Regions from separate parts of the Streptomyces sp. NPDC048659 genome, predicted to be linked through region 1. Evidence: riboswitches for the same ligand, from Rfam matches in the RefSeq annotation. Region 1 holds a riboswitch; the other holds the start of a gene.

Evidence for each region. Region 1 has a riboswitch for S-adenosylmethionine ahead of AB0C99_RS21860 (aminotransferase class V-fold PLP-dependent enzyme). Riboswitches for the same ligand answer to the same signal wherever they lie in the genome.
Region 2: another riboswitch for S-adenosylmethionine. It lies ahead of thrC (threonine synthase); the one in region 1 lies ahead of AB0C99_RS21860 (aminotransferase class V-fold PLP-dependent enzyme).

Annotation. Positions count from the first base shown of each region.
Region 1 is NZ_JBEZHM010000028.1:56,241-66,426, forward strand. It holds gene AB0C99_RS21825 (Ig-like domain-containing protein) at 1-306, shown strand, start outside; gene AB0C99_RS21830 (hypothetical protein) at 319-720, opposite strand; gene AB0C99_RS21835 (heme-copper oxidase subunit III) at 919-1,539, shown strand; gene AB0C99_RS21840 (c-type cytochrome) at 1,614-2,423, shown strand; gene AB0C99_RS21845 (Rieske 2Fe-2S domain-containing protein) at 2,420-3,472, shown strand; gene AB0C99_RS21850 (cytochrome bc complex cytochrome b subunit) at 3,469-5,094, shown strand; gene trpD (anthranilate phosphoribosyltransferase) at 5,224-6,288, shown strand; SAM riboswitch class IV at 6,372-6,488, shown strand; gene AB0C99_RS21860 (aminotransferase class V-fold PLP-dependent enzyme) at 6,672-8,069, shown strand; gene AB0C99_RS21865 (Lrp/AsnC ligand binding domain-containing protein) at 8,165-8,446, opposite strand; gene AB0C99_RS21870 (rhomboid family intramembrane serine protease) at 8,443-9,177, opposite strand; gene AB0C99_RS21875 (hypothetical protein) at 9,341-9,583, shown strand; gene AB0C99_RS21880 (NYN domain-containing protein) at 9,627-10,186, shown strand, end outside.
Region 2 is NZ_JBEZHM010000053.1:524-10,709, reverse strand. It holds gene AB0C99_RS30970 (hypothetical protein) at 1-703, opposite strand, end outside; gene AB0C99_RS30965 (glucosyl-3-phosphoglycerate synthase) at 742-1,683, opposite strand; SAM riboswitch class I at 1,805-1,949, shown strand; gene thrC (threonine synthase) at 1,943-3,253, shown strand; gene AB0C99_RS30955 (MoaD/ThiS family protein) at 3,269-3,544, shown strand; gene AB0C99_RS30950 (cold-shock protein) at 3,969-4,175, shown strand; gene groL (chaperonin GroEL) at 4,542-6,164, shown strand; gene AB0C99_RS30940 (hypothetical protein) at 6,269-7,957, opposite strand; gene AB0C99_RS30935 (hypothetical protein) at 7,947-9,506, opposite strand; gene AB0C99_RS30930 (SRPBCC domain-containing protein) at 9,813-10,186, shown strand, end outside.

The sequences.
Region 1 (10,186 bases):
ACCTGGAGCGGCGAGTACGTGCACGCCGCCCCGTGGTCCGTGGGCTCCCAGGGTGTCGAGAACGTCAGCCACGGCTGCGTCGGCATGTCCACCGGGAACGCCGCCTGGTTCTACGAGAACGTCCGTCCGGGTGACATCGTCCGCGTCGTCAACAGCGAGGGCGAGATGATGGACCCGTTCGGCAACGGCTTCGGCGACTGGAACCTGGACTGGGACAAGTGGCGCAAGGGCAGCGCCCTGGTGGCGGACTCCGCGGATCCGGCCGCCACCATGGACGCCAAGGCCCGGCTCAGGCCCTCCCTGTAGGGCCGAGGGCCCTCAGGCGCCGACGGCGAGCCGCGTGCGCAGCAGGGCGGCCAGGGACGCCGCGAACCCGACCGGTTCCACCGGAAGGGTGACCGCGGCGTCCGCGCGGCTCCAGGTGGCCAGCCAGGCGTCCTGGGGGCGCCCGATCAGCAGCAGCACGGGCGGGCAGCGGAAGACCTCGTCCTTGATCTGCCGGCACACCCCCATGCCGCCCGCCGGGACCGCCTCGCCGTCCAGCACGCACACGTCGATCCCGCCCTGGTCCAGGGCCGTCAACAGGGCGGGCAGCGTCGCGCACTCGACGAACTCGACCGGGGGAACATCGGCCGCCGGCCTGCGGCCCGCCGCCAGGCGGACCTGCGCGCGGGTGTTCGCGTCGTCGCTGTAGACCAGGACCGTGGCGCTCGACTGCATCGTTCCTCCGTGAAGGTGGCGTGAGGGTGGTCGGTCGTTGCGCGGATGCTACTCCGCTCCACACCCCGTCAACACCCGTTCAACACCTGTTCGAAGGGTGCCGGAAGGCGCTTCCGATGGGCCGTTCGGGCTGGACACGCGCCCCGGACACTCCGAACGGCACCCCCCGGAGTGAGGGCGGGATAAGCGACCGACATAATGTCGGTCGTGGCGACAGTAACGACAGTAGAAACCGGGCACGCGCACCCGTCGGTCAATCGACCGAACCTCACCAGCGTCGGAACCATCATCTGGTTGAGCTCCGAGCTGATGTTCTTCGCGGCCCTCTTCGCGATGTACTTCACCCTGCGATCCGTGATGGGCGCCGAGTACTGGGCGGAAAAGGCTTCGGCCTTGAACCTCCCGTTCTCGGCGACGAACACCACGATCCTGGTGCTCTCCTCACTCACCTGCCAGCTCGGCGTCTTCGCCGCGGAGCGGGGCGACGTGAAGAAGCTCCGGTCGTGGTTCATCATCACGTTCGTGATGGGCGCGATCTTCATCGGCGGCCAGGTCTTCGAGTACACCGAGCTGGTCAAGGAAGAGGGACTCTCCCTCTCCTCCGACCCGTACGGCACGGTGTTCTACCTGACCACCGGCTTCCACGGCCTGCACGTGACGGGCGGTCTCATCGCCTTCCTGCTGGTCCTGGGCCGGACGTACGCCGCCAAGAGGTTCACCCACGAGCAGGCAACCGCCGCCATCGTCGTGTCCTACTACTGGCACTTCGTCGATGTCGTCTGGATCGGCCTCTTCGCCACGATCTACTTGATCAAGTAATCGGGCTCCGCCGCTCCCGGCGGGCCACACATCCAGCAAGATCGACGCAGAAGATCCTGACACCGGGGTAATCCGTGAAAAAGCTCTCCGCACGACGACGCCATCCGCTGGCGGCGGTCGTCGTCCTACTCCTCGCGCTGGCGGCAACCGGGGGGCTGTACGCCGCCTTCGCGCCCGCGGGCACGGCGAAGGCCGATGAAACCGCCCAGTCCCTCGCCATCGAGGAGGGCAAGAAGCTCTACGCCGTCGGCTGCGCCAGCTGCCACGGGACCGGCGGTCAGGGCACCTCCGACGGCCCGTCCCTGGTCGGCGTGGGCTCGGCGGCCGTGGACTTCCAGGTCGGCACGGGCCGTATGCCGGCCCAGCAGCCGGGCGCCCAGGTCCCGAAGAAGAAGGTCATCTACACGCAGGCCGAGATCGACCAGCTCGCGGCGTACGTGGCCTCCCTCGGCGCCGGCCCGATCATTCCGACCGAGGGCCAGTACAGCCCCGAGGGCGCCGACATCGCCAAGGGCGGCGAGCTGTTCCGCTCCAACTGCGCCCAGTGCCACAACTTCACCGGCGAGGGTGGCGCGCTGACCTACGGCAAGTACGCCCCGAGCCTCGAAGGCGTCAGCCCGAAGCACCTCTACGAAGCCATGCAGACCGGCCCGCAGAGCATGCCCTCCTTCCCCGACACGACCATGCCGGAGAAGCAGAAGAAGGACATCATCGCCTACGTCCAGGCCGTCAACAGCGACGAAGCCGACAACCCGGGCGGCCTCAAGCTCGGTGGCCTCGGCCCCGTCAGCGAGGGCCTGTTCGCGTGGATCTTCGGTCTGGGCGCGCTGATCGCAGTTGCCATCTGGGTCGCGGCCCACACCGCTAAGGCCAAGAAGTCATGAGTACCCAAGAGAATCCAGAAGAGAACCTGCCGTCCGAGCAGGACACCGCGCACGGCGCGGTGAAGGTCGCCGACGACCCGTTCGCCGACCCGGGCCTCCCGCCCCACAAGCCGCGCATCCAGGACATCGACGAGCGGGCCGCCAAGCGGTCCGAGCGTGCGGTCGCCTTCATGTTCACGCTGTCGATGCTGGCCACGGTCGGCTTCATCGCCGCGTACGTGATCTTCCCGGTGGACAAGATCGTGTACATCTGGCCCTTCGGCCGGGTGTCCGCGCTCAACTTCTCCCTGGGTCTGACCCTCGGTGCGGCCCTGTTCTTCATCGGCGCGGGCGCGGTCCACTGGGCCCGCACCCTGATGTCCGACGTCGAGGTCGCCGACGAGCGTCACCCGATGGCGGCCACGCCCGAGGTCAAGGCCAAGGTCATGGCGGACTTCGCGGCCGGTGCCGCCGAGTCCGGCTTCGGCCGCCGCAAGCTGATCCGCAACACGCTGTTCGGCGCGCTGGCCATGGTCCCGCTCTCCGGCATCGTGCTGCTGCGTGACATGGGCCCGCTGCCCGAGAAGAAGCTCCGCTCCACCCTGTGGGCCAAGGGCAAGCTGCTCGTCAACATGAACACGCACGAGCCGCTGCGTCCCGAGGACGTCGCGGTCGGTTCGCTGACCTTCGCGATGCCCGAGGGCCTCTCGGAGCACGACGAGAACTTCCAGACCGAGATCGCCAAGGCCGCCCTGATGATCGTCCGCATCCAGCCGGACGACATCAAGGACAAGCGCGAGCTCGAGTGGTCGCACGAGGGCATCGTCGCCTTCTCGAAGATCTGCACCCACGTCGGCTGCCCGATCTCGCTGTACGAGCAGCAGACGCACCACGTGCTCTGCCCGTGCCACCAGTCCACCTTCGACCTGTCCGACGGCGCCCGTGTCATCTTCGGCCCGGCCGGCCACGCCCTTCCGCAGCTGCGGATCGGCGTGAACGACAAGGGCTTCCTTGAGGCGCACGGCGACTTCGATGAGCCCGTCGGTCCCGCCTTCTGGGAGCGCGGATGAGCACTGTGACCAATACGCAGAAGAAGGCGCCCGCGGGTGAGCGGGTCGCCGACTGGGCCGACAGCCGGCTGGGGATCTACACGCTGGCCAAGGCCAACATGCGGAAGATCTTCCCGGACCACTGGTCCTTCATGCTGGGCGAGGTCTGCCTCTACAGCTTCCTCATCATCATCCTGACGGGCGTCTATCTGACGATGTTCTTCCACCCGTCGATGAACGAGGTGGAGTACGTCGGACCGTACGTCCCGCTCCAGGGACAGCTGATGTCCGAGGCGTTCAACTCGACCATGCACATCTCGTTCGAGGTGCGCGGTGGTCTGCTCATCCGGCAGATCCACCACTGGGCGGCGCTGATCTTCCTCGCGGCCATGTTCGTGCACATGATGCGCGTGTTCTTCACGGGCGCGTTCCGCAAGCCGCGTGAGATCAACTGGCTGTTCGGCTTCCTGCTGTTCTTCCTGGGCATGTTCACCGGCTTCACCGGTTACTCGCTCCCGGACGACCTGCTCTCCGGCACCGGTGTCCGCTTCATGCAGGGCGCGATCCTGTCCGTGCCGGTCGTCGGCACGTACCTGTCGATGTTCCTGTTCGGCGGGGAGTTCCCCGGCGGCGACTTCGTGGCCCGGTTCTACTCGGCGCACGTGCTGCTGCTGCCCGGCATCATGCTGGGCCTCGTGGTCGCGCACCTCATCCTGGTGTTCGTCCACAAGCACACGCACTTCGAGGGCCCCGGCCGCACGAACAAGAACGTCGTGGGCATGCCGCTGCTGCCCGTGTACATGGCGAAGGCCGGAGGCTTCTTCTTCCTGGTCTTCGGCGTCATCGCGGTCATCGCGGCGATCGCCTCGATCAACCCGATCTGGGCCCTCGGCCCGTACCGCCCGGACCAGGTGTCCACCGGCGCCCAGCCCGACTGGTACATGGGCTTCGCCGAGGGTCTGATCCGTGTCATGCCGGGCTGGGAGATCAACCTGTGGGGCCACACGCTGGTCCTCGGCGTGATGATCCCGCTGGCGATCTTCCCGGCGGTGCTCGGCGCCATCGCGGTCTACCCGTTCATCGAGTCCTGGATCACCGGCGACAAGCGCGAGCACCACATTGCGCAGCGCCCGCGCAACGCTCCGACGCGCACCGGCTTCGGTGTCGCCTGGATCACCGCGTACATGATCATGCTCGTCGGTGGCGGCAACGACCTCTGGGCCACGCACTTCCACCTGTCGATCAACTCGATCACCTGGTTCGTCCGGATCTTCTTCTTCCTCGGACCGGTCATCGCGTTCATCGTCACCAAGCGGATCTGCCTCGGCCTGCAGCGCCGGGACAAGGACAAGGTGCTGCACGGGCGCGAGTCCGGCATCATCAAGCGCCTGCCGCACGGTGAGTTCGTCGAGGTCCACCAGCCGCTCAGCCAGGGTGAGCTGCACAAGCTCACCGCGCACGAGCAGTACGCGCCGGCGGAGCTGCCGCCGGCCGTCGACGAGAACGGCGTGGAGCGCAAGGTCGGCGCCATGGAGAAGCTCCGGGTCAAGCTCAACAAGGGCTACTACGGCGGCGACAACCAGGTCGCCAAGCCCACCGCCGAGGAGTACAAGGAGATCACGAGCGGCCACGGCCACCACTGATCACCACTGACCTCCTGACGTAGGTCGCCACGGCGAGAGCCCCGTCCATTCGATGGACGGGGCTCTTTGCCGTGCCCGGGGCTCGATAGGGTGGGGCGGCATCCACTTCGCTGATCACCAGGAGCTGCCATGAGCGCTGCGACCCCCGCTGGAGGACTCGACTCGGCGGGCCGCTCCTGGCCCGCCGTCCTGGACGGGCTGCTGAACGGCCGGGACCAGAGCGCGGAGGACACCGCCTGGGCCATGGACCGGATCCTGCGGGGCGAGGCCACCGACGCCCAGATCGCCGGCTTCGTCGTCGCCTTGCGCGCCAAGGGCGAGACCGTCGACGAGATCACCGGTCTCGTCCGCACCATGTACGAGCACGCCAACACCATCGAGGTGCCCGGCCCGTCCGTGGACATCGTCGGCACCGGCGGCGACGGCGCCAAGACCGTCAACATCTCCACCATGTCCGCGATCGTGGTGGCCGGCACCGGCGCCAAGGTCGTCAAGCACGGCAACCGGGCCGCCTCCAGCGCCAGCGGCGCCTCCGACGTCCTGGAGAAGCTCGGCGTCAACCTGGAGCTCACCCCGCGCCGGGTGGCCGAGGTCGCCGAGGAGGCGGGCATCACCTTCTGCTTCGCCGTGAAGTTCCACCCGGCGCTGCGGCACGTGGCGATGGCCCGCAAGGAGCTGGGCATCCGCACGGTCTTCAACTTCCTCGGGCCGCTCACCAACCCGGCCCGGGTGCGGGCCCAGGCGACCGGCGTGGCCGACCCCCGGATGGCCCCGATCGTCGCCGGGGTGCTCGCCGAGCGCGGCTCCTCGGCGCTGGTCTTCCGCGGCGACGACGGGCTGGACGAGCTGACCACCACGGCCACCTCCCGGGTCTGGACCGTCCGGGACGGCGCCGTCCGCGAGGAGTCCTTCGACCCGCGCGACGTGGGCATCGACATCGTCCCCGTGGAGGCGCTGCGCGGCGCCGACGCCTCGTACAACGCCGACGTGGCCCGCCGCCTGCTGGCCGGCGAGACGGGACCGGTCCGCGACGCGGTGCTGCTCAACTCGGCGGCGGCGCTCACCGCCCTCGCCCCCGGCACCGGCACCCTCGCGGAGCAGCTGTCCGCCGGCATCGCCCGGGCGGCCGAGTCCATCGACTCCGGCGCCGCCCGGCGCGCCCTGGAGCGCTGGATCACCGTCAGCAACGCCTGACCCGTGCCACCACCACGCGACCCCGTTCCGAATGCCGGGACGGGGTTGCGTCGTCGTGATCGACTGGCATAGGTTCTGTGACAGGTCATGAGTGACAGCGAAAAAGCCCCGGCTCGCTGTCCGGCAACCCTCCGTCCGTGGCGGGGTGCCCCGGGTGAAGACCAGGCCGTACGTGCAGAAGCCTGCGGCAAGCGCGGACCCCTGCGCAGAACCCTGGGGTCCTTGGTCCTCTAGGGAGCGTTGTCTCGTGAGCAAGCGAATGCGTTAGGGCCTCCGGCCCTCTTCTCCACCTCTCTCACCCGTACGCGGCACCCCCTTCCTCGCGCTGCCCTGCGGGCCCCTTCACGCCTTTTCGCGCCCCTTTTCTGCCGGGAGATACCGTCATGTCCGCACGCCCGAACGCCGCCGTCTCCGCCCCCGCCGCCTCCGGCGAGTCCGCCGACCCCTGCTGCGCCGCCCCGCTGCCGGTCCTCGGCCGGGACGTCACCGTCCCGCTCGTCACCGGCGGCGAGGTCACCTACGCGGCGCTCGACTACGCCGCCAGCGCCCCGGCCCTCCAGCGCGTGTGGGACGACGTCGCCGCGTACGCCCCCTACTACGGCAGCGTCCACCGCGGCGCCGGCTACCTCTCCCAGCTCTCCACCGACCTCTTCGAGAACAGCCGCGCCACCGTCGCCGAGTTCCTCGACTGCCGCGCCGACGATCAGGTCGTCTTCACCCGCTCCACCACCGACTCGCTCAACCTGCTCGCCCAGGTGATCCCCGCCGGCTGCGAGGTCTTCGTCTTCGAGACCGAGCACCACGCCTCGCTGCTGCCCTGGCGCGACGCCCGGGTGACCTACCTGAACGCCCCGCGCACCCCGCGCGAGGCCGTCGAGACCCTGGAGCGCGCCCTCGCCGGCCGCGACCCCTACGGCCCCGCCCTGGTCTGCGTCACCGGCGCCTCCAACGTCACCGGCGAGCTGTGGCCGGTGAGGGAGCTGGCCGCCGCCGCCCACGCGCACGGCGCCCGGATCGTCCTCGACGCCGCCCAGCTCGCCCCCCACCACCCCGTCTCCGTCCAGGAGCTGGACGTCGACTGGGTCGCCTTCTCCGGGCACAAGCTGTACGCGCCGTTCGGCTCCGGCGTCCTCGCCGGCCGCGCCGACTGGCTGCGCGACGCCGAGCCCTACCTCGCGGGCGGCGGCGCCTCCCGCAAGGTGGCCCGCCGGGCCGACGGCGGGGTGGACGTGGAGTGGCACGCCACCGCGGCCCGGCACGAGGCGGGCTCGCCCAACGTCATCGGCGTCTACTCCATCGCCTCCGCCTGCAAGGCCCTCACCGAGGCCGGCTTCGGCGAGCTCGTCGCCCGCGAACGGCACCTGATCGCCACCGTCCGCGAGGGCCTGGCCGAGGTGCCCGAGGTACGGGTGCTCTCCCTCTTCGGCGACGACGCCCCGCGCGTCGGCGTCATCTCCTTCGTCGTCGACGGCTGGAACAGCTCCCACTTCGCCGCCGCGCTCTCCGCCGAGTACGGCATCGGCGTCCGCGACGGCCTGTTCTGCGCCCACCCGCTGGTGCGCACCCTGCTCGGCAGCGACCCGCAGGACCCGGGCGAGTGCGGCGCCCCGGAGGCCGCCCCCGGCGAGCGCTCTCTGAACGCCATCCGGGTCAGCTTCGGCGCGGGCACGCCCGACGAGCATGTGGAGCGGTTCGTCGGCGCGGTCAAGGAGCTGGTGCGCGAGGGCGCCCAGTGGAAGTACCGCACCGAGGACGGCCGCTGCGTGCCCGACCGCGGCTGAGTTCCCATCCCCCGTACGAGTGAAGACGGGTGAAGCCGGCCTCCCGCGGGGGAGAGGCCGGCTTCACCGTGTGTGCCCGTGTGTCTGCCGCGGGCTCAGGACTCCAGGCCGATGGCGAACGCCGCGTCCAGGTCGTGCTGGGAGTAGGCGCGGAAGGCCACGTGGGTGTCGGTGCCCTCGACACCCGGGATCTTGCTGATCTTCCCGGGGATGACGTCGGCCAGGTCGTCGTGGCGCGGCACCCGGACCATGGCGATCAGGTCGTAGGTCCCCGTCACCGAGAAGACCTCGCTGACGCAGTCGATCGCGGCGATCGACTCGGCGATCTCGGGAATGCGGTCCACGCTGGTCTTGATGAGCACGATCGCGGTGATCACGGCTGGCTTTCTCCCTCGGTGGCCGCGGCTGGTGGCTTCACTTTAACGCCACCCCTGTACCGGGCCCACGCGTAGAGGAAGCCGGCGGCGAAGCCCACGACGTGTGCGAGGTACGCCACCCCCGGCCCCGCCCCGACCGAGCCGGCCGCCAGCCACTGGAGCACGAACCAGAAGACGAGCACGATCCAGGCGGGGAAGCGCAGCGGCAGGAAGAAGAGGAAGGGGAACAGGCTCGTCACCCGCGAGCGCGGGAAGAGGTAGAGGAAGGCCCCGAGCACCCCCGAGATCGCCCCCGAGGCCCCCACCAGGGTCTGCTCGTTGTCGGCGTGCGCCACCGCGTACCCCACCAGCGCCAGATAGCCGCAGCCCAGATAGAACAGGGCGAACGCGGCCGGCCCCATCCGCTCCTCGGCCATCGCGCCGAAGACGTACAGGAACAGCATGTTCCCCAGCAGGTGCAGCCAGCTCCCGTGCACGAAGAGCGCGGTCAGCGGGGTGAGCAGGGTGCCGGGCCGCCCGCTCGTCAGTTCGGCCGGGATCACCCCCCAGCGCTCGAAGTACGCGCTCTGCGCCGCGAGCAGCCCGTCGCCGGTGCCGTATCCCGGGTTGAGTCCCGACACCGGACTGAGCGCGAAGAGCCCCACGCACAGCGCGATCAGGCCGTACGTCACGGTCGGCCCGGTCCGGGTCCCCTGCCACGCGCCGCGGGCCGCGCCCCGCCAGTCGATCATGGACAGATCATGGCGTACCGGGCCCGAACTGGACAGAGTGCCTCGCCGTGACACGGGGTACCCGGGAGGCCGTAGGGTAACGGGCAGATTCCGCAGTCCGACGGCGCACCGCGGTCCCGTACAACCCCGGACATCCAGGGAAAGCCCAGAAAGAGGCGGCACGATGACGACGGTTCCCCTGCCGACCCCGGAGACCCGCTGGCGCTGCACGCTCTGCGGAAATCTGACCCGTTTCGACGTCACCCGGTCCTCCAAGGTCGTCGAGTACGTCCATCTGGACCTCGCCGGAGAGCCCAAGGTCGAGGAGCGCGAGGTGGTCAGTGAGACCATCGAGTCGGTCCGCTGCCGCTGGTGCAACGCGGTGGACCAGATCGAATTGGTGGACAGGCCGGGTTCCGCTTCCTGAGAAGCGGCCCGCGAGGGACGACAGGGAAGTGGGGTGACGGATCGTGGAGCAGCCCGCGCACGGTGAGGAACCGACGGGCACGCCGGACGGGGCTGCCGACGCCGCCGGAGCCGCCGGGGCTGCCGACGCCGCCGAGGCGCTCGACCGGCCGCTGCCCGAACCCGTACGGCGCAAGGTGGTCGCGCTGGTCGCCGACGCCTTCGGCGGGCTGACCGTCGCCGAGCTGCCCGGACCGCTGCGCCAGTACGCCCGCTTCACCGCCTCCCGGCGCGCCAAGTTCGCCGGGAACGCGATGGCGGCGGCCCTGGAGAGCGACCCGCTGTTCCGGCAGCGGATCGGCGAGCGCTTCAAGGAGGCGCAGCCCGAGCTGGCCGGCGCCGTCGAGGCCGGCTCCCCGCCCGCCGCGGCCGACCCCGTCGACGTGGCCGCCGCGGCCTATGTGCTGCGCCCGGCCGGCTGGGGCAAGCTGGTCGCCGCCGCCGGCGAGGAGGCCGAGCGCGCCGACGCCGAGCGCGCCGACGAGGCCGGGCGGCGCGAACTGGAGCGGCTGCGCGAGGAGGTCGCCGGGGCCCGCGAGCGCGCCCGGACCGAGACCGAGCAGCT
Region 2 (10,186 bases), on a different contig from region 1:
CGTAGACCAGGGTCAGCGACCAGCCGGCCACGCAGCCGCGCCCGCTGGGCGCCCAGATCCCGCCGACGGCGACCGGGGTGTCGCCGGCGGCGGCGGTGAACGCGGCGGTCACGTCCGCCTCGCCCGTGTAGTAGTGCGGGCCGTGGGTGTCCGCCGGGTCGGTGACCACGTGCTCGGGTGTCACCGGGGTGCCGGTGGCGGTGCCCGTGCCGGTGCCGACCCGGATCCTCGGGACGGTCGTCGCCGGGTCGCCGGGGGAGCGGTCGACGTCGGCGCCGGAGATGTCGCAGCGGGCCAGCGCGGCGCCGCTCGGGCCCCGGTACGTGCCGTCGTTGCCGCCCCAGAAGAGGCGCGCGTACGCCACCTTCGCGCCCGGCGGGATCACCACGTGGCCCGTGCTGGAGCCGAAGCCGGCGCTCATGCCGGCCGTGTCGATCCGCTCCATGTCGAAGGTGTTGTTGTTGTCCGCGCCCTGCCCGGAGGCGGCGGTCGCGCAGCGCGCCGCCATGTCCGCGGGGGCCGTGGGGCAGCCGATGACGGTGTTGCCGATGGTGAGGAAGTCGCCGTAGAGGGATTCCTCGTACCGCTTGCCGAAGGGCTCGACGACGTCGGCGGCGGCCGGGGCCGCTCCCGCGAGGGAGAGCGGCCCGGCCAGCAGGCCGAGGACCGCCAGCAGAATTCCCGTTTCTTCTCTCAATCGCATGAAACGGGAATTTATGCAGAAATGATGACTATTCGGAGTTACGCCACGCGGCGCCGCGCGTACTCCGCGATCTCCGCCATCGGCGGGCGCTCCTCCGTGTCCACCGGGTACGTGTGCGGCTCGAAACCCCGCTCGCCGCGCTCGAACTGGGTCAGCCAGGGCCGCACCAGATGCCCCCGGGACAGCCGGAGCTGCGCCGTCCGGTAGATCGCCGCCGCCATCCGGCCCAGCGCCCGCCCGTCCTGGTGCCGGTGCTTGCGCACCCCCACGTCCACCTGCGCGAGGGCGTCCAGGCCCACCGTGTGCAGGGCGTCGACCAGCAGGCCCAGCTCCACTCCGTAACCGACCGGGAAGGGCAGCCGCTCAAGCAGCGAGCGGCGGGCCGCGTACTCGCCGCCCAGCGGCTGGACGAAGCCGGCCAGCTGCGGCCAGTGCAGATTGAGCAGCGGGCGCGCCACCAGCTCCGTCACCCGGCCGCCCTGACCAGGGGTGTCGCCGAGCGGGCGGTCGTACATCGCCTTCACGAAGTCCACGTCCGGGTCGGTGAGAAGAGGGCCGACGATGCCGGTGACGAAGTCCGCCGAGAAGTCCCTGAGGTCCGCGTCCACGAAGCAGACCACATCCCCCGTCGTCACCATCAGTGACCGCCACAGGACCTCGCCCTTGCCGGGCACCGCCGGTATCCGGGGCAGGATCGCGTCGCGCGCCACCACCCGCGCGCCCGCCGCCGCGGCGACCTCCGCCGTGCGGTCCGTGGAGCCCGAGTCGATCACCACGAGCTCGTCCACCAGCGGAACGGCCTCGGTCATCAGCTCGCGGCGGATCACCGAGACGATCGCGCCGACCGTCGCCTCCTCGTTCAGCGCGGGCAGCACCACGCTGACCTTCGTGCCGCGCTTGGCCGCCAGGACGCGCTCCAGCGGGCGGTCGGCAACGGACCAGGACCGCCGGGCCAGCCAGCGCTCCACCTCTTCCAGCAACGTGATCTCCATCTCGCGGATCGGACGACCGTCTCCACCTTCGCAGCCTTCGGTTACAGTCTTGAACAACGCGGATCCCCGATGCATGTCGGGGTGCCGACCGCGTCTCACAATCGAATACCGCTCATCCAGAGGGGCAGAGGGAAACGGCCCGTTGAAGCCCCGGCAACCCTCCAGTCGGTTACTCGTCCTCCAGCGAGGCCACCGACTAGGGAAGGTGCCAAATCCGTCTCATGACGAAAAATTCGTCATGGGAAAGATGAGGAGAAAGGGCCTCGCCTCCATGGCTGTACAGACCGCCGCACCCGGAACCACCGTCGACCTCGGTCCCGCTTCCGGACTCTCCTGCCGCGAATGCGGCGAATCCTTCCCGCTCGGCCCGATCTTCGCCTGCGAACTCTGTTTCGGCCCGCTCGAAGTCGCGTACGAGCTGCCCGCCGGCGACCCGGAGGAGCTGCGCAAGCGCATCGAGGCCGGACCCGCCAGCATCTGGCGCTACGCCCCGCTGCTGCCCGTCCCGGCCGACGTCGCCGAGAAGCCCAACCTGAACCCCGGCTGGACCCCGCTGGTCAAGGCCGACAACCTGGCCCGCGAGCTCGGCGTCGAGCCCGGAAAGCTCTTCGTCAAGGACGACTCGGGCAACCCGACCCACTCCTTCAAGGACCGGGTCGTCGCCCAGGCCATCGAGGCCGCCCGCGCCTTCGGCTTCACCACCCTCTCCTGCTCCTCCACCGGCAACCTGGCCGGCGCCGTCGGCGCCGCCGCCGCCCGCGCCGGCTTCCGCTCCTGCGTCTTCATCCCGCACGACCTGGAGCAGGGCAAGGTCGTCATGGCCGGCGTCTACGGCGGCGACCTCGTCGCCATCGAGGGCAACTACGACGACGTCAACCGCTTCTGCTCGGAGCTCATCGGCGACCCGCTGGGCGAGGGCTGGGGCTTCGTCAACGTCAACCTGCGCCCGTACTACGGCGAGGGCTCCAAGACGCTCGCGTACGAGATCTGCGAGCAGCTCGGCTGGGTCATCCCGGACCAGCTCGTCATCCCGATCGCCTCCGGCTCCCAGCTCACCAAGATCGACAAGGGGCTCCAGGAGCTCATCAAGCTGGGCCTGGTCGAGGACAAGCCGTACAAGATCTTCGGCGCCCAGGCCGAGGGCTGCTCCCCGGTCTCCGCCGCCTTCAAGGCCGGCCACGACGTGGTGCGCCCGCAGAAGCCGAACACCATCGCCAAGTCGCTCGCCATCGGCAACCCGGCCGACGGCCCGTACGTGCTCGACATCGCCCGCCGCACCGGCGGCGCCGTGGAGGACGTGAACGACGAGCAGGTCGTCGACGCCATCAAGCTCCTCGCCCGCACCGAGGGCATCTTCGCCGAGACGGCGGGCGGCGTGACCGTCGGCGTCACCCGGAAGCTGGTCGAGAACGGCCTCATCGACCCGGCGCTGACGACGGTGGTCCTCAACACCGGCGACGGGCTCAAGACCCTGGACGCCGTCGCCGACAGCTCTCAGGCGACCGCCACCATCCGCCCGAGCCTGGACGCGTTCCGCGACGCGGGCCTGGCCCACTGAAAGGTCCGTGAACCCATGGCAGTGAACGTCCGCATCCCCACCATCCTGCGCACCTACACCGGCGGCGAGTCCGAGGTGAAGGCCGAGGGCGCGACCCTCGCCGAGGTCATCGCGGACCTGGAGAAGAACCACGCGGGCATCGCCGCCCGCGTCCTGGACGACCAGGGCAAGCTGCGCCGCTTCGTCAACGTGTACGTGAACGACGACGACGTGCGCTTCGAGCAGGGCCTGGAGACCGCCACGCCGGACGGCGCCGGCGTCTCGATCATCCCGGCCGTCGCCGGCGGCTGAGCCCGGCGACCGGGTCCGGCCGGGCCCGGCCGAACCCGTACCCGTCTTTCCTGAATTGCCCCTTCCGCGCTAAGAAGCGGAAGGGGCAATTCTGCATGGTTGGAAGCGGTAGAGTTGGGGAAGTCCCCTCCGCTGCTCATGCCGACCGCATATGAGAATGCGCCCGCGCACGACAAGAAGCAGCCAAAGCGCCCGTGCCTTGTGTACCTTCTGCGCGCTTTGCCCGGCCCGACTTGACCCGGAATTCAAGGGATTCTCCCCAATTCCCCTTTCGGGGGTGCCCAGAATTCTCGTCGGATTGACCTGTTGCAGAGGGCAGTTGGGCAGATACATTCAGCGGCGGTCGACGCGTTCCGGCGCAGGGTCTGACCCGGGTCCGCGAAGTGCGGGTCCCGCGCAAGGGCCAGTAATAGGGGAGTTAGGCATGGCTCAGGGCACCGTCAAGTGGTTCAACGCGGAGAAGGGCTACGGCTTCATCGCGGTCGACGGTGGTGCGGATGTTTTCGTCCACTACAGCGCGATCCAGATGGACGGCTACCGCACCCTTGAAGAAGGGCAGCGGGTCGAGTTCGAGATCTCGCAGGGCCAGAAGGGTCCGCAGGCGGACATGGTCAAGCTCGCCACCGCCTGAGCGCGGCGCGATCGGCCACCGACGCACTTCCGTCGAGGGGCCCGTACCCGGGATCCGGGTACGGGCCCCTCGTCATGTCCGCCCACCGCGCCCGCGGTGCCCGCCGTGCCCGCCGCGTGCGCCCGGCTCGCGCGCCGGGCGTGTGCCGCGCGGTGTGACCGATCCTCGGTAGTCGCTTGCACTCGCATGGGGCGAGTGCTAATCATTGGCGTTAGCACTCTGAAGGTGAGAGTGCTTACGAGGATCGGGCAGACGAGGTCCGCGGCCAGGTGGGGCAAGGAACCGCCGGGTGCGCAGGCCGTCCGTCGCGGGCGTCGGCACGGTCCAGGAGCGTTATCCACCCCATGTCCGGGAGGACCACTTCACATGGCCAAGATCATCGCGTTCGACGAGGAGGCCCGGCGCGGTCTCGAGCGCGGCATGAACCAGCTCGCTGACGCCGTCAAGGTCACCCTCGGCCCCAAGGGCCGCAACGTCGTCCTCGAGAAGAAGTGGGGCGCCCCCACGATCACCAACGATGGTGTCTCCATCGCCAAGGAGATCGAGCTCGAGGACCCGTACGAGAAGATCGGCGCCGAGCTGGTCAAGGAAGTCGCCAAGAAGACGGACGACGTCGCCGGCGACGGTACGACCACCGCCACCGTCCTCGCCCAGGCGCTCGTCCGCGAGGGCCTGCGCAACGTGGCCGCCGGTGCCAACCCGATGGCCCTCAAGCGCGGCATCGAGAAGGCCGTCGAGGCCGTCTCCGGCGCCCTCCTCGAGCAGGCGAAGGATGTCGAGACCAAGGAGCAGATCGCTTCCACGGCCTCCATCTCCGCCGCCGACACCCAGATCGGCGAGCTCATCGCCGAGGCGATGGACAAGGTCGGCAAGGAAGGCGTCATCACCGTCGAGGAGTCGCAGACCTTCGGGCTCGAGCTTGAGCTCACCGAGGGCATGCGCTTCGACAAGGGCTACATCTCGGCGTACTTCGCGACCGACATGGAGCGCATGGAGGCGGCCCTGGATGACCCGTACATCCTGATCGTCAACTCCAAGATCTCCTCCGTGAAGGACCTGCTCCCGCTCCTGGAGAAGGTCATGCAGTCGGGCAAGCCGCTGCTGATCATCGCCGAGGACGTCGAGGGCGAGGCCCTGTCGACCCTGGTCGTCAACAAGATCCGCGGCACCTTCAAGTCCGTCGCGGTCAAGGCCCCGGGCTTCGGCGACCGTCGCAAGGCCATGCTGAACGACATCGCCATCCTCACCGGCGGCACGGTCATCTCCGAGGAGGTCGGCCTCAAGCTGGAGAACGCGGGCCTCGACCTGCTGGGCCGCGCCCGCAAGGTCGTCATCACCAAGGACGAGACCACCATCGTCGACGGTGCCGGTGACAGCGAGCAGGTCGCCGGTCGCGTGAACCAGATCCGCGCCGAGATCGAGAACAGCGACTCGGACTACGACCGCGAGAAGCTCCAGGAGCGCCTCGCGAAGCTGGCCGGCGGCGTGGCCGTCATCAAGGCCGGCGCCGCGACCGAGGTCGAGCTCAAGGAGCGCAAGCACCGCATCGAGGACGCCGTTCGCAACGCGAAGGCGGCCGTCGAGGAGGGCATCGTCGCCGGTGGCGGCGTCGCCCTGCTGCAGGCTTCCGCGGTCTTCGAGAAGCTGGAGCTGGACGGCGACGAGGCCACCGGTGCCAACGCCGTCAAGCTGGCCCTGGAGGCCCCGCTCAAGCAGATCGCCGTCAACGGTGGCCTCGAGGGCGGCGTCGTCGTCGAGAAGGTGCGCAACCTCCCCGTCGGCCACGGCCTGAACGCCGCGACCGGTGAGTACGTCGACATGATCGCCGAGGGCATCATCGACCCGGCGAAGGTCACCCGCTCCGCGCTGCAGAACGCCGCCTCCATCGCGGCGCTGTTCCTCACCACCGAGGCCGTCATCGCCGACAAGCCGGAGAAGGCGTCCGCGCCGGCCGGTGGCGGTATGCCCGGCGGTGACATGGACTTCTGATCCTCCCGTAGTCAGTCGGAGGATCGGCGAGTCCATCGCTGAACGCCGAAGGGCGGCACCCCCCAGGGGGTGCCGCCCTTCAGTCGTCGTGCGGGCCGATCCGGTCAGCGGACGTCGATGTAGTCCGCGACGCCGGAGGACTGGAAGTGCGCCGTGTCGGCCACGTAGACGAGGTTGTACACGCCGTCCACGGTCGCCTTGTGCTTCAGCGCGATGTTTCCGTTGGCCGCCGTGTTGCCCTTGGCGACCGTCACCCACTTCGAGGTGCCCTTGGCCCGGAACTGCAGCTGGAGCTGCTTCGAGGCCAGCGGCTTCCAGCCGCTCACGTTGTGCTGGAGGGTGCCCGTGACAGTCACCGTCGCGCCCTTGCGGACGGGCTCGGGGGCCGCGTTGACGTTCAGCACGCGGGTCTCGATCCGGGAGACCCGGAACGGGGTGCTGACGGACTCCGCGTACTGGTCCGAGGTCAGGTGGCGCAGCCGGAACCAGCCGCCCTTGTTCCACACGGCGATGCCGAAGGTGGAGCGGACGCTGGAGTAGAAGCCGGTCGAGCCGACCTGCTTCCAGCCGGTGCGGCCGTCGGGCGACTGCTCCAGCAGCACCGTCTGCTGGGACGAGGAGCCGGACCAGCGCTCGTACGGGGAGCGGAGCTGGCCGTAGACGGTGAGACGCGCGTCGGCCCGGAGCGAGTAGCTCATGGTCGTGGTGCGCGAGTCGAGGGGCATGACCAGCGTGCCCTGGATCGCCGAGAACGTCTGGAAGAGGTCCGCCGACTCGACGGTCCAGCCCTCCGCGTTCGGGCCGGCCGCGGCGATCAGCTTCGCCGTGTAGTAGCCGTCCGCGTCGGTCCGCACGGTCTGCGGGAACGGGGTGCTGGGCCGGTAGTAGTCGTGCGGCGCGCCGAGGGTCACCCGGAGCGGCTGGTCCGCGAGCGGGGCGCCGCCGTTCTCCGGGTCGGTGACCCGGCCGGTGATGGTGACCGTCTCGCCGCTGGCCGCGCGGGTCTTGTCGGCGGTGGCGGTGACCGTCAGCTTCCGGGCCTGCCACTCGCTGAAGTAGCGCTGGTCGGTGGCGGTGCCGTGGACCTCGGCGCTGTTCTCGGTGAACGTGGCCTTGTACAGCTCGTAGGACCGCGTCGCCGGGATCGGGTCGCCGGCGAACTCGCCGGTGTCCGTGGTGGCCGCGGACTGGACCGGGCCCTCGTCCGGGGTGGAGCGCTGGTAGGAGACCGAGCGTCCGGGCAGCGGCACGATGTCGCCGGAGCCGGGCTGCACGCCGGTCAGCTTGCCCTGCGGGCGGATGTTCGGGTCGTTCCAGCCGGGCTTGCCCACCGCGAAGGTGAGCAGCGGGCGCAGGGTGAAGTCCAGCGTGCCCGCGTCCGCGCGGGTCACCGTGTTGCCGAGCGAGTCGGTGGCGGTGACGTCGATCGCGTACTGGCCGAGCTCGGGCAGCACGCCCTGGTCCTCGGTCAGCTTGAGGGTGGCGTCCGCGGGCAGCTTGAAGGTGCCCGGGGCGGACTGGATCAGCGCCGGGAAGTCGGCGAGGACGGTGTCGCCCTTGCGGACCTTGGCGGAGACCGCGGTGACGGTGGCCTGCGGGGCGTCCGTCCACGCGGTGACGCGGAAGCTGCCGCGCTGGTCGGCCTCGGTGACGGCGCGGCCGATGCCCACGGTGGGCGCCGGGGCCGGCTCCTCGGCGAGGGCGGGGGCCGCGGCGGCACCCAGGGTCAGGGCCGTGACGAGGGACACGGCGGCGATGCGCCGCAGGTCGGCGCGTCGGAGGTCAGAGCGCATCGACATAGATGGTCCTCGACTCGCTGTAGAAGAAACCGTTCTTGGACTGCAGGTAGAGCGCCCACGTGCCGTCGCCGTAGTTGGTGGCCTTGAAGTTCACGTTGCCGGCCGAGTTGGTGGCGACGTCCTTCTTGACCCAGTACCAGCTCGGGTCGCCCTTGGGCTTGAAGACGAGGGTGACCTTCGCGCCGGGCATGGCCTTCCAGACGCCGTTGACCTTCTGCTGGACGAGGGCCTTGACGGTCATCGCCGAGCCGGTGCGGGGCCGGGAGGGGGAGAGGGAGACGTTCACGATCCGGGTGGGCGTGCGGGCCAGCCGGACCGGGTTGCTCGTCCGGGTGATGAAACGGTCCGTCTCCGGGTGGTAGACCCGGTAGAGCGCGTTGTCGTAGCCCCAGGTCTGGAAGTCGAAGCTGCACCACGGGGTGGCCTGCGACTTCATGTTGTACCAGGTGCGGCCGTTGTCCAGGGAGACCTGGAGAGCGACCCAGTCGGGCTTGTCGTAGCAGCTCACCGAGGCGTTGGTGGCGAGGCGGCCGGTCACGCTGAGGCGGCCGAACTCGTCCATCGACATCCGGGTGTCCGCGAACCAGAAGCTCTGCGGCACGGCGACGGCGGCGTGGTCGTACGGACGGTCGTTGCCCTGGCCGTAGTACACGGAGGGGCGCAGACCGGTGAAGACGCCGGCGGTCGTGTACTGCACGCGGGCCGCGAGGGCGAAGAAGCCGTCCGCGTCCGTGGTGCCGGCGCCGATCTGGTCGACGACGCTGGTGCCGTACGAGAGCGGCTCGGTGCCCGTGGAGATGACCGGGGCGCCCGCGAAGCCCTTCCAGCCCTCGGCGGTCAGCCGCTCGACGCGGCCGGTGACCCGGACGTCGGTGTTGGCGGTGGCGCGGGACTTGTTGGTGTCCGAGGTGATCCGGTACGTCAGCTTGTCGACGCCGACGCCGGGGAGCTGGCGCGCCTCGTCCGGGTCGATGCCGAAGGCCGGGGCGACGACGGCGCTGCCGCCGGTGATCTCGGCGTCCGGGGAGACCGGCAGCGAGAAGGTGCCGTCGGCGCCGGTGGTGACGGTCAGGGTGGTGTTGCGCGTGGCGGCGAACGCGTCGCGCAGGCCCAGCGTGACGGAGACCGCGGTGCCCTCGGCGGCGGCGGTGCGCTCGCCGGTGGCCGGGTTCCAGGTGGTGGCCTTGCCCTTGAGGACGACCTCGCGCTGGTCGTAGCTGGTGGTCTTGCGGTCGAAGGCGGCCGACTCGACGCCGGTGTGCGGCTTGTAGCCGAACGAGCCGCCGGTCCAGCGCTCGACGACGCCGCCGGGCATCCGGTACTCGACGGCGAGCGGGTAGTCGCCGAAGGCGGTGCCCTCGGGGAGCTTGATCGCCGCGTCGGTGGTCCAGCTGTTGTAGCCGGTGGACGTGAGCTCGTCCGTGGTGAAGAGCGTGCCCGAGCCCGCGTCGGCCGGGGCGAGGACGCTGACCTTCACCCAGAGCGCGTTGGCGGGCAGCCCGAGGGTCAGCCGGCCGTCGTCCAGGGTGACGGTCTGCGTCACGGTCGCCGCGTACGCGGTCGGCGCCGCGACGATGGCGGGCAGGGCGACGCCTGCCGAAAGAGCGAAAACGGTTGCCGCACGTACCAGGACATGCGGCAGCGTGCGCGTAGAGCGCATCTGAGAGACCCCCCACAGGTCGGAATGCGGCGCGTAGAGATCGCAGGCCGCGTGGGAGCACGATAGCGCTTCACCGTTGAACATGTTCACTCGGTTATTCGTTCGTCCCTGTTTGCGGCTCTAGTCCGTCAGTACGATCCTGAGGAGAGGGCCCCGCAAGGCCGCCCCGCGGGCAGACGGGAGAAGCCGATGATCACGCTGCTCACCACGCCGGCGGACCGGGAACTGGTCGTCACCCGCACCTTCGACGCCCCCGTACGGCGGGTCTGGGAGGCGTGGACGCGCCCCGAGCACGTGCGGGCCTGGTACGGGACCCCCGGGCTCACCATGTCCGTCTGCGAGATCGACCTGCGCCCGGGCGGCGCCTGGCGCTGGGGCCAGCGGACCCCCGACGGCCAGGAGATCGTCTTCTCGGGCACCTACGAGGAGCTGATCCCGGCCGAACGCCTCGTCTACTCCGAGCACTTCGAGCAGATGCCGGACACGGCCCCGGTCCGCGTCATCCTCTCCTTCGACACCACCCCCACCGGCGGCACCGCCCTCACCAGCACCTCCTTCTGGCC